DNA from 2 places in the Streptomyces bottropensis ATCC 25435 genome. Region 2 is predicted to be linked to the other one. Evidence: riboswitches for the same ligand, from Rfam matches in the RefSeq annotation. Region 2 holds a riboswitch; the other holds the start of a gene.
What was found. Region 2 has a riboswitch for cobalamin ahead of STRBO_RS0121740 (ABC transporter substrate-binding protein). Riboswitches for the same ligand answer to the same signal wherever they lie in the genome.
Positions count from the first base shown of each region.

Region 1: it holds a riboswitch for cobalamin, as region 2 does, so the genes downstream of both, STRBO_RS0114000 (cobalamin biosynthesis protein) here and STRBO_RS0121740 (ABC transporter substrate-binding protein) in region 2, are expected to answer to the same signal.

Region 1 covers NZ_KB911581.1:3,183,461-3,189,055, reverse strand. The annotation lists gene STRBO_RS0114015 (inorganic phosphate transporter) at 1-1,171, shown strand, start outside; gene STRBO_RS0114010 (hypothetical protein) at 1,203-1,424, shown strand; gene STRBO_RS0114005 (hypothetical protein) at 1,538-1,849, opposite strand; cobalamin riboswitch at 2,029-2,182, shown strand; gene STRBO_RS0114000 (cobalamin biosynthesis protein) at 2,290-3,261, shown strand; gene STRBO_RS0113995 (cobyric acid synthase) at 3,258-4,784, shown strand; gene STRBO_RS0113990 (putative cobaltochelatase) at 4,864-5,595, shown strand, end outside.
Region 2 covers NZ_KB911581.1:4,907,052-4,912,646, reverse strand. The annotation lists gene STRBO_RS0121750 (ABC transporter ATP-binding protein) at 1-593, opposite strand, end outside; gene STRBO_RS0121745 (FecCD family ABC transporter permease) at 590-1,603, opposite strand; gene STRBO_RS0121740 (ABC transporter substrate-binding protein) at 1,600-2,640, opposite strand; cobalamin riboswitch at 2,701-2,877, opposite strand; gene STRBO_RS0121735 (superoxide dismutase) at 3,247-3,888, opposite strand; gene STRBO_RS0121730 (MalY/PatB family protein) at 4,098-5,384, shown strand; gene STRBO_RS0121720 (NAD-dependent epimerase/dehydratase family protein) at 5,578-5,595, shown strand, end outside.

The DNA of each region.
Region 1 (5,595 bases), 1.7 Mb from region 2:
CGCCAACGCGATGGCCACCACCATCTCGACAGGCGCCATGAAGCCCAAGGTCGCGGTGGCCATGTCCGCCGTGCTCAACCTTGTCGGCGCGTTCCTTTCCATCGAGGTCGCCAACACCATCTCCAAGGGGCTCGTCGACGAGTCCGGCATCCAGCCAGAGGTCATATTCGCGGCGCTCGTCGGCGCCATCCTCTGGAACCTGTTGACCTGGCTGGTCGGACTCCCCTCCAGCTCCTCGCACGCCCTGATGGGCGGCCTCATCGGTGCCACCATCGCCTCGGTCGGCACGGGCGCGGTGCACGGGGACGTGCTCGTCACCAAGGTGCTGATCCCGGCCATCGCCGCCCCGCTGGTCGCCGGCCTCGCGGCGATGCTCGCCACCCGGCTGACGTACAAGCTCGGCGCGCACACCAACGAGAAGGCCTCCGGCAAGGGGTACCGCGCCGGCCAGATCGCCTCCGCCGGCCTGGTCTCGCTGGCCCACGGCACGAACGACGCCCAGAAGACGATGGGCATCATCACGCTGGCCCTGGTGGCCGGCGGCACCCTGGCGCCCGACTCGGACCCGCCGGTGTGGGTCATCGTCTCCGCCGGTACGGCCATCGCGCTCGGCACCTACCTGGGCGGCTGGCGCATCATCCGCACGATGGGCAAGGGCCTGACCGACCTCCAGCCGCAGCAGGGCTTCGCCGCCCAGACCAGCGCGGCCACGGTCATCCTGGCCTCCTCGCACCTGGGCTTCTCGCTCTCCACCACGCACTCGGTCTCCGGCGCCGTGATGGGCGCGGGCCTCGGCCGCAAGGGCGGGGTGGTCCGCTGGTCCACCGCGACCCGGATGTTCGTCGCCTGGGGCCTGACCCTGCCGGCCGCCGCGCTGGTCGCCGCGCTGGCCGAGTGGGTGACGTCCTTCGGCACCTGGGGCACGGCCGTCGTCGCGGTCTTCCTCGTCGCCTCCAGCGCCGCGATCTGGCTGGTCTCCCGCCGTGAGGTGGTCGACCACACCAACGTGAACGACACCGAGGAGCCGCCCGGGGTGGTGACGACGGCGATCGCCGCCGTGACCCCGCCGCCGGTCGGCACCGTGGCCGAGGACCTCACGGCGACCATTCCGGCCCCCGCCGCCGAGGCCACGGCACCGGCGAGCACGTCCGCGCCGACGCCCGCCGTCTGAGCCCCACGACTCCCTGAGGAAGATCACCACCATGCACATCGACTGGGCAGCTCTCGGCTCCGTCTTCGGAGTCAGCCTCGTGGTCACCGTGGCCCTCGTCGGCCTGTTCACCCTCGGCATCGTCGGCCTCTCCAAGCGGGAGGAGGCGTCGACCCGGGGCGACTCGGTCGCGGCGGCGACCACGGGTGCGTACGTGTGCTTCGCGCTGTGCGCGGCGGCCGTGGCGTACGGAATCTCCCTGATCATGACCTGAGACCGGACATGATCATGAGCTGGGACCGGGCCTCCCCGGTCTCTCGACAGCTCGACCACCGACCCCCGACGGCGTACGGCGCCCTCGGGGGTCGTGCGCGTCCCGGGCCGGCGTCAGCGACGCTCCGGCCCGCGGGGCCGGGGCGCGACCGGAGCACGGTCCGGGACCCGGAGCCGCCCGGTGCCCGGGGTGAGACCCGACCACAGGCCCGCGCCGGCGGCGACGAGAACCGTCACCAGCGTCCAGACCGGACCGCGCACCTCACCCGCCGGGACGAGGAGCGCCGCCAGCGCGCCCGCGCCGACGGCCAGCACCCCCATGACCCAGCAGAAGAGTGCCCAGGGCGCGGCCGCCGTCACCCAGGCTCCGCGCGCGCTCCCGTACCTCGTGCCCGACGAGACCGTCCTGCTCCGCCGATCGTCCACGTGTGCACCTCCCGTCCCCCGGACGGCCCGTCGCGAGCCGCCCGCCGCCGTTCCTCGGGGTGTTCCCGGCCGGGTCGTCGGGCAAGCGCGCGGAAAGTGCCGATTCGGGCGTCTGGCGGGATTTCGGCGGTGTGGGGCTGAGCACACCGCTGCGCCGCAGGTCAACAGCAAGTTGACGGGTCTTCCGGGGGCGTGGTGGACTGCCGGGGCCATGTACGACGGCAGAAGAGGAAGCCGGTGCGAGTCCGGCGCGGTCCCGCCACTGTCACCGGGGAAGCATCTCGAAGCGTCTCCCCGGGAGCCAGGAACTCTCGCCGTCGGTCTCGTCGAACCAGGGCGTGGACACCCTGAGTGAGGACCTATCGCCATGTGCGCCCTGTGCGGCTGCCCTTCGGGGCCCAGCGTCCGGACCCTGCCCGACCCCGTGACCGGCTGAACCGGTGCGTGCCGATCGCGTCTTCGCGTACGGCGCCGCCGCCGGGCTCCTCGGCGATCTGCTGTTCGGCGATCCGCGCCGCGGGCATCCGGTCGCGGCGTTCGGGCGGGCCGCCGGCGCGGTGGAGCGGGTGCTGTGGCGGGACCACCGGGGGTGGGGCGCGCTGCACACCGCGGTGTGCGCCGGCGGCGCCGTCGCGCTGGGGGCCGCGGCCTCGGCCGCCGTACGGCCGTCGCGGATCGCGTCCGTCGGACTGACCGCCGCCGCCACCTGGGCCGTCGTCGGGGGGACCTCGCTCGGGCGGGAGGCGCGGACGATCGCGCGGTTCCTCGACGCCGGCGATGTCGAGGGCGCGCGGGGCCGGTTGCCCCATCTGTGCGGACGGGATCCGCAGGCGCTCGACCCGGACGGGATCGCGCGGGCGGTCGTGGAGTCCGTCGCCGAGAACACGTCCGACGCGGTGGTGGGGGCGCTCGTGTGGGGGGCCGTCGGCGGGGTGCCCGGGCTCGTGGGGTTCCGGGCCGTGAACACCTTGGACGCCATGGTCGGACACCGGTCGCGGCGCTACCGGCGCTACGGGTGGGCCTCCGCGCGGCTGGACGACGTGGCGGGGTGGCCGGGGGCCCGGCTGACCGCCTTGCTGGCCACCGCCGCCGGTGGGGACCCCCGGGGGGCGGTGCGGGCGTGGCGGGCGGACGCGGGCAGGCATCCGAGTCCCAACGCGGGGCCCGTGGAGGCGTCGTTCGCGGGGGCGCTCGGAGTGCGGTTGGGGGGCACGTTGTCGTACGGGGGGCGGGTCGAGCACCGGCCCGTGCTCAATGGGGAGGGGCGGGCCGTCGGCGTCGGGGACATCGAACGGGCCGTCCGGCTGTCCCGCAGGGTGAGTTGGCTCGCCCTGGGGGTCGGCGCGGGTGCGGCGATGGTGCGGGGGCGGGTCGCGGGGCGGCCGGCACGGCGGGCGAGGAGTCAGGGATGAGTGGCGGGTTGCTGGTCGCCGGGACCACCTCCGATGCCGGGAAGAGCGTGGTGACCGCCGGGATCTGCCGGTGGCTGGTGCGGCAGGGGGTCAAGGTCGCGCCCTTCAAGGCGCAGAACATGTCGCTCAACTCCTTCGTGACGAAGGAGGGCGCCGAGATCGGGCGGGCGCAGGCCATGCAGGCCCAGGCCTGCCGGGTGGAGCCGACCGCGCTCATGAACCCCGTCCTGCTGAAGCCCGGTGGCGAGCGCAGCAGTCAGGTGGTGCTGCTCGGGAAGCCCGTGGGCGAGATGAGTGCGCGCGGGTACCACGGGGGACGGCAACAGCGGCTGCTCGGGACCGTGTTGGACTGTCTCGCCGAGTTGCGGGGCACGTATGACGCGGTGATCTGTGAGGGGGCCGGTTCCCCCGCCGAGATCAATCTCCGGCGGACCGACATCGTCAACATGGGGATCGCCCGGAACGCCGGGCTCCCCGTGCTCGTCGTCGGCGACATCGACCGCGGTGGGGTCTTCGCGTCCTTCTTCGGGACCGTGGCGCTGCTCTCGCCCGAGGACCAGGCACTCGTCGCCGGGTTCCTCGTCAACAAGTTCCGGGGCGACGTCTTGCTGCTGGAGCCGGGGCTCGACATGCTGCACGGGCTGACCGGGAGGCGGACCTACGGCGTGCTGCCGTTCCGGCACGGGCTCGGGATCGACGAGGAGGACGGGCTGCGGGTGTCGCTGCGCGGGACGGTCCGCGAGTCGAACGTGGCACCGCCCGTCGGGGAGGACGTCCTGCGGGTCGCCGTGTGCGCGGTGCCGCTGATGTCCAACTTCACCGACGTGGACGCCCTCGCCGCCGAACCCGGTGTCGTCGTGCGGTTCGTGGACCGGGCCGAGGAACTGGCCGACGCGGACCTCGTCGTGGTGCCGGGGACCCGGGGGACGGTACGGGCGCTGGAGTGGCTGCGGGAGCGGGGCCTGGCCGACGCCCTCGCGCGGCGCGCCGCCGAGGGGCGGCCGGTGCTCGGCATCTGCGGCGGTTTCCAAGTCCTCGGGGAGCACATCGAGGACGACGTCGAGAGCCGGCGGGGGCACGTCGACGCGCTCGGACTTCTCCCCGTCCGCGTACGGTTCGCCCCGGAGAAGACACTCACCCGCCCCGTCGGGGAGGCCCTCGGGGAGCGGGTCGAGGGGTACGAGATCCACCACGGGGTCGCCGACGTACTGGGCGGGGAGCCCTTCCTGGACGGGTGTCGGGTCGGGCAGATCTGGGGCACGCACTGGCACGGTTCGCTGGAGTCGGACGGTTTCCGGCGGGCCTTTCTGCGGGAGGTGGCGGCGGCCTCCGGGCGCCGTTTCGTACCGGCCGCCGACACGTCGTTCGCCGCGCTGCGCGAGGAGCAGCTGGACCGGCTCGGCGACCTGATCGAGGAACACGCGGACACGGACGCGCTGTGGCGGCTCATCGAGTCGGGCGCGCCGAAGGGTCTGCCGTTCGTGCCGCCGGGGGCTCCCGGAACGCCGGGAGCGTCCGGATGACGGGCACGGGCTCGCAGTTGAACGACCGGCCGCGGGTCAACCGCCCGCGGCCGGAGGGTGACTTGGAGGGCGACGCAAAGTGAGTGTTCCGTTTCCGTTCACGGCCGTCGTCGGCCAGGACGACCTGCGCCTCGCGCTGCTGCTGAACGCGGTGTCGCCGGCGGTCGGCGGTGTGCTGGTGCGCGGTGAGAAGGGGACCGCGAAGAGCACCGCCGTGCGGGCGCTCGCGGCGCTGCTGCCGGAGGTCGAGGTCGTCGCCGGGTGCCGGTTCTCCTGCGATCCCGCGAAGCCGGACCCCGCGTGCCCGGACGGGCCGCATGAGCCGGCGTCTCAGACGCGGCCGGCGCGCATGGTCGAGTTGCCCGTCGGCGCCTCCGAGGACCGGCTCGTCGGCGCCCTCGACATCGAACGGGCGCTGTCCGAGGGCGTGAAGGCCTTCGAGCCGGGGCTGCTCGCCGACGCGCACCGGGGCATCCTGTACGTCGACGAGGTGAACCTGCTCCACGACCACCTCGTCGACCTGCTGCTCGACGCCGCCGCGATGGGCGCCTCGTACGTGGAGCGCGAGGGCGTCTCCGTACGGCATGCCGCGCGGTTCCTGCTGGTCGGGACGATGAACCCCGAGGAGGGCGAGCTGCGGCCGCAGTTGCTCGACCGGTTCGGGCTGACCGTGGAGGTCGCGGCCTCGCGGGAGCCGGACCAGCGGGTGGAGGTCGTCCGGCGGCGGCTCGCCTACGACGACGACCCGGCGGCCTTCACGGCCCGTTGGGCGGACCAGGAGGCCGACGTCCGGCAACGGGTGGTCGCCGCG
Region 2 (5,595 bases):
AGGTTGAGGTCGTGCAGGGCGATCACGGTGGTGACCGGCAGGTCGGCGACGAGGTCCAGCAGGTCGAGTTGGTGCTGGATGTCGAGGTGGTTGGTCGGTTCGTCGAGCAGGAGTTCGCGAGGCTTCTGCGCGAGGGCGCGGGCGATCTGGGCGCGCTGGCGCTCGCCGCCGGACAGGGTGTGCCAGGACTGGTCGGACCGGTCGGTCAGTCCGGTGCGTGCCAGGGCCTCGGTGACGGCCTCCGCGTCGGCCACCGTGGGCGGTGTCCAGGCGCGGCGATGCGGGATGCGGCCGAGGGCGACGACCTCGCGGACGGTCAGTTCGGTCTGGGTGTGGGCGTGTTGTTCGACGGTGGCGACGCGGCGGGCGATGGCACGGCGGCCGACCTCGGTGAGCGGACGCCCGTCCAGGGTGACGACTCCGCCGGTCGGCGCGAGAACCCCGGCCAGCAGCCTGAGCAGCGTCGACTTTCCCGAACCGTTGGGGCCGAGCAGACCGACGGTCTCACCGGAGCGGAGGGCGAGGGTGACGCCGTCGACGACGACCTTGTCGCCGATGCGCCGCACGACACGGTTCGCGTGCAGGCTGGTCATGTCCTTCTCCGTCCGCGGTAGAGCACGGCCACGAACGCCGGTACCCCGATGAGGGACGTCAGTACGCCCACCGGGACCTCCTGGGGGTCGAGAACGGTTCGGGCGAGGGTGTCCACCCACACCAGGAAGACGGCTCCGGTCAGCGCCGTGATCGGCAGCAGACGGGCGTGGCCTGCGCCGGTGAGAGCGCGGGTGGCATGGGGCAGGACCAGTCCGACGAACCCGATCGCTCCGGCGCAGCTGACCAGGGCGGCGGTGAGCAGCGCGGTGGCGCAGAGCAGGATCAGCCGGGTACGGGCCACGTGGACGCCCAGCGATGCCGCCGCCTCCTCACCGAACGCGAACGCGTCCAGGGTGCGGGCGTGCGCGAGGCAGACCAGCAGGACCACGGCCAGGACGACCGCGCAGAGCACCACCTGGCCCCAGTCGGCGCCGGTGAGCGAGCCGAGCAGCCAGAACAGCACGCCACGGGTGGTCTCGGCGTCGGCGGAGGTCAGGACGATGAACGAGGTCAGGGCGGAGAAGAGTTGCATGACGGCGACGCCGGACAGGACGACGCGGTCGGTGCTGCCGCCGAGGGTGTGGCTGAGCAGCAGCACCAGGGCGAAGGAGAGCAGAGCGCCGAGGAACGCCCCCGCCGACAGGGACACCACTCCCCCGCCCACGCCCAGGACGACGACGGCGACCGCTCCGGTGGAGGCGCCGGAGGAGACGCCGAGGACGAACGGGTCGGCGAGAGGGTTGCGCAGCAGGGACTGCATGACCGCCCCGCAGACCGCGAGTCCGGCTCCGCACACCGCGGCGAGCAGGGTGCGGGGCATGCGCAGGTTCCACACGATGCCGTCCCGCAGCGGCGCCAACGTGCCTTCGCCGAGGCCGAGATGGGCGGCGACGGAGGCCCAGACGTCGTCGGCGGAGATGTCGGCGGGTCCGATCGTCACCGCGACGGCGACCGACGCGAGCAGCGCGGCGGAGCCGCCGCCGGTCAACAGCAGTGCGCGCAGGCTCACTTGACGAGCCCGAAGTCGCGCAGGCCGGCGGTGACCTTCTCGATCCCTTCGACGGTGCGGATGGAGGGGTTCATCGCCTGCCCGCTGAGCAGGACGTACCGCTTCTTCTTTACGGCGGTCAGGTTGCGGGTGGCGGGGTGGGTCTCCAGGAAGCGGATCTTGGCCTCGGCGGTTTCGGCGGTCTGCTGCCTGCGGGTGAGGTCGCCGATCACGATGACGTCGGGGTCACGCTCGGCGACGGTCTCCCAGCCGATCTGGGGCCACTCGTCATGGGTGTCGGCGAAGGCGTTCTTCGCGCCGACGGCCCGGCTGATGGCACCAGGGGCACCGCAGCAGCCGGCGAGGTAGGGCGACTGGGAGTTGGCGAACCAGTACATGAGCGAGACGCCGGAGGCGTCCAGCCCTTCGGTCGCCTTGCGCACCCGCTCCTTCAGCTCGGCGACGAGCTTGTCGCCGCGGGCGTCGACGTCGAACGCGCGAGCCAGGTCGTGTATCTCGCCGTAGACGGCGTCCAGGGTGAGGGGCTTGCTGCGCGATCCGTCGCCGCCGCTGTCGTTGTCCTTGCCGGCCGAGCAGTCGGAGGGCGAGACGTACGTGGGCACGCCCAGCTTCTCGAACTGCTCGCGGGTGGCGACGCCGCCCTTGCCGAGGGTGGAGACGAAGGAGGCGGTGACGAAGTCGGGTTCGGCGTCCAGGACCTTCTCGAAGGAGGGCGCGTTGTCGGCGAGTCGGGGCACGGACGCGTTGGCCTTGTCCAGGCCCTTCATGACCGGGTCGGTCCAGGTGGCGGTGCCTGCCATGCGGTCGGCGAGGCCGAGGGAGAGCAGGATCTCCGTGGTGCCCTGATTGAGCGAGACGGCCCTCTGCGGAGCCGACTTCAGGGTGGCCTTCCGGCCACAGTTGTCGATGGTGCGCGGGTAGTCCGCGCCGGCGGACGGCTGGGTGCCCTCGGTGTCGCCTGCGGAACCGCCGCAGGCGGTGAGCAGCAGCGCGGGAGCAAGGAGGAAGGCAGCGGGACGAAGGGCGGTGCGGAGCACGGGCGTACCTCGGTGGTCGGGGCTCGTTCGCGGAGCCTGGCCTACGGACGTCCTCCGCGCACGGGTGCGGAGGTGCCAGCAGGTCTTCGGACTCGGGTTCGTCCGGACGAGGCGCCTTCCCGGTCTCCCAGTGACATGCGTGCCCCGCCCGTCCCCCTCACCGCTGCGCGTCAGTTCCGGATTCGCACCGGATTCCCTGGCCTCGGATGTGGCTCGACTGGCTCCCCGAGGCTATCAAGATCGCCGCGTCGTCGGGTCGTGCGATCGGTCACGGGAATTGGGACACGGGACATTGGACACGGGGCACGGGGCACGGGGCACGGGACACGGGACACGGGGCGGAGGTGCTCACGTACTGATGCAGCACGCCGTCGTCCGCGAGGCGATCCGCAGCGCGCGCGGCACAGGGTTGCTGCGGTGCACCGGGGCCCGCAGAGCAGGGCCCGGACCCCGGACACGGACGGCGGGTCGAGCGGATGGAGAAGGGCCCTCACAAGTCACGTCCTTGCGAGGGCCCTTCGCCTTGCCGCCTGCCCGGTGAAGGTTGAGAAGACGATCACGAGCAGGACGTCGGTGCGGACGCCGTCACGGTCACGGCGTCAGCGCTCAGGGGGTGAGCAGCAGGCTGTCGCCGCGCTCCTTGGCGGCGGCGTAACGCTTCGCCACGTCCTGCCAGTTGACGACGGCCCACATGGCGTCGATGAAGTCGACCTTCTGGTTCTTGTACTGCAGGTAGAAGGCGTGCTCCCAGGCGTCGAAGACCAGGATCGGGGTCGAGCCCTGGCCGACGTTGCCCTGGTGGTCGTAGACCTGCTCCACGATCAGGCGACCGCTCAGCGGCTCGTAGGCGAGGACCCCCCAGCCTGAACCCTGCGTGGTGGCCGACGCCTTGGTGAGCTGGGCCTTGAACCCCGCGAAGGAGCCGAAGGACTCGGCGAGGGCGTCGGCCAACTCGCCCACGCCGTCCGCGGCCAGGGGCTCGCCACCGCCGTCGCCGGTCATGTTGTGCCAGTAGATGGAGTGCAGGATGTGTCCGGAGAGGTGGAAGGCCAGGTTCTTCTCCAGGCCGCTGATCGAGCCCCACTGTTCCTTGTCCCGCGCCTCCGCCAGCTGCTCCAAGGTGTCGTTCGCGCCCTTGACGTACGCCGCGTGGTGCTTGTCGTGGTGCAGCTCGACGATCTGCGGGTTGATGACCGGTTCGAGTGCCGCGTAGTCGTAGGGAAGCTCCGGGAGCGTGTAAACCGCCATGTCCAACGTCCTCCGCGACGTAATTGCAAATGATACGCAAGTGCATGCTAACAGCATTTACGGATGATTGCCGATCAGACGCAGGTCCTGGGACCACGGTCGTACGGCGGACCCGGAGGACGTCTCGGTGCCGTGACGCTTCCGCTGCCGCCGCCCGGGGTGCCGTCCCTGCGCCTGGGCGCTTGCATGGAGATCGAGATCGCGGTCCAATGCTGAAGATGACTGCCACTGATGGGCACGGCCCCGCAGACACCGGAGCCGAGCTCGCGAACCCTCTCGAGGTGCTGTCGCTCGAACAGCTCCGTGAGCGCAAGAGCATGAAGTGGCGTACCCACCCCACCGACGTCCTGCCGCTGTGGGTGGCGGAGATGGACGTCCCGCTCGCCGAGGCGGTCGCCGACGCACTGCGCGAGGCCATCGCCTCGGGCGACACCGGGTATCCCGCCGGAACCGACTTCGCCGAATCGCTGGCCGGTTTCGCCGTACGGCGCTGGAACTGGGACGGCGTGGCGATCGACCGCTCCGCGCTGATCCCGGACGTGATGATGGGCGCGGTCCAGGTACTGCGGCTGATCACCGAGCCCGGCGACCCCGTCGTCGTCAACTCCCCCGTGTACGCGCCCTTCTACGCCTTCATCGCCCATGACGACCGCCGCGTCGTCGAAGCCCCCCTCGGGCGGGACCTCCGTATCGACCTGGATACGCTCGAGGACACGTTCCGCCGGACCCGGGAGCGGAGCGGCAGGGGCGCGATCGCGTACCTCCTCAGCAATCCGCACAACCCCACCGGCACGGTCCACACCTCCGAGGAGCTGTGCGCCGTGGCGGAGTTGGCCCGCCGGTACGGAGTCCGTGTCGTGGCCGACGAGATCCACGCGCCGCTCGTCCTTCGGGGCGCGAGGTTCACGCCCTACCTGAGCGTGCCGGGCGCCGAGGACGCCTTCTCGCTCATGTCGGCGACCAAGGGCTGGAATCTCGCCGGAATCAAGGCCGCGCTCGCTCTCGCGGGACCCGAGGCGGCCGGTGATCTGCGGAGGATGCCCGAGGAGGTGCACCACGGCGCGAGCTACCTCGGCGTCATCGCCCACGCGGCGGCCTACCGTCACGGTGACAGGTGGCTCGACGCGTTGCTGGCGGGGCTCGACGCGAACCGTGCCCTGCTGGCCGACCTCGTCGCCGAACACCTGCCCGGGATCGGGTACACCGAGCCGGAGGGCACCTACCTGGCGTGGCTCGACTGCCGCTCCCTCGGCCTCGACGCCGAACAGGGCGCGACGGACCTCGCGGTCGTCAGCGACCTGGCTGGCCCGGCACGGCTGTTCCTCGACCACGCCGGAGTCGCCCTGTCCTCTGGGCACATCTTCGGTACGGGAGGAGCCGGGCACGTCCGCCTGAACTTCGCCACCTCCCGGTCCATCCTCACCGAGGCGGTCACCCGCATGGGACGCGCCGCCTCGGCTCTCCACACGCGCTACGACGATCACGCGCACGGATGACGACGGCCGCCCCGCGACCGCACTGCGCGAGGCTCTCACTCATGTCACTCATGTTCGTTCAGGGGCTCGATGATCAGGCGTGTGAGGGTCGGGGAAGCCTCCTCGGGGATCCGGTGACTCACGCCCTGCAGCTCGTGGAACGGGTAGGGGCCGTGCACCCATTTCTCCGTGGCGTGAGCCGCAGTGGACCCGAGTGCGATGTCCTCGGTGC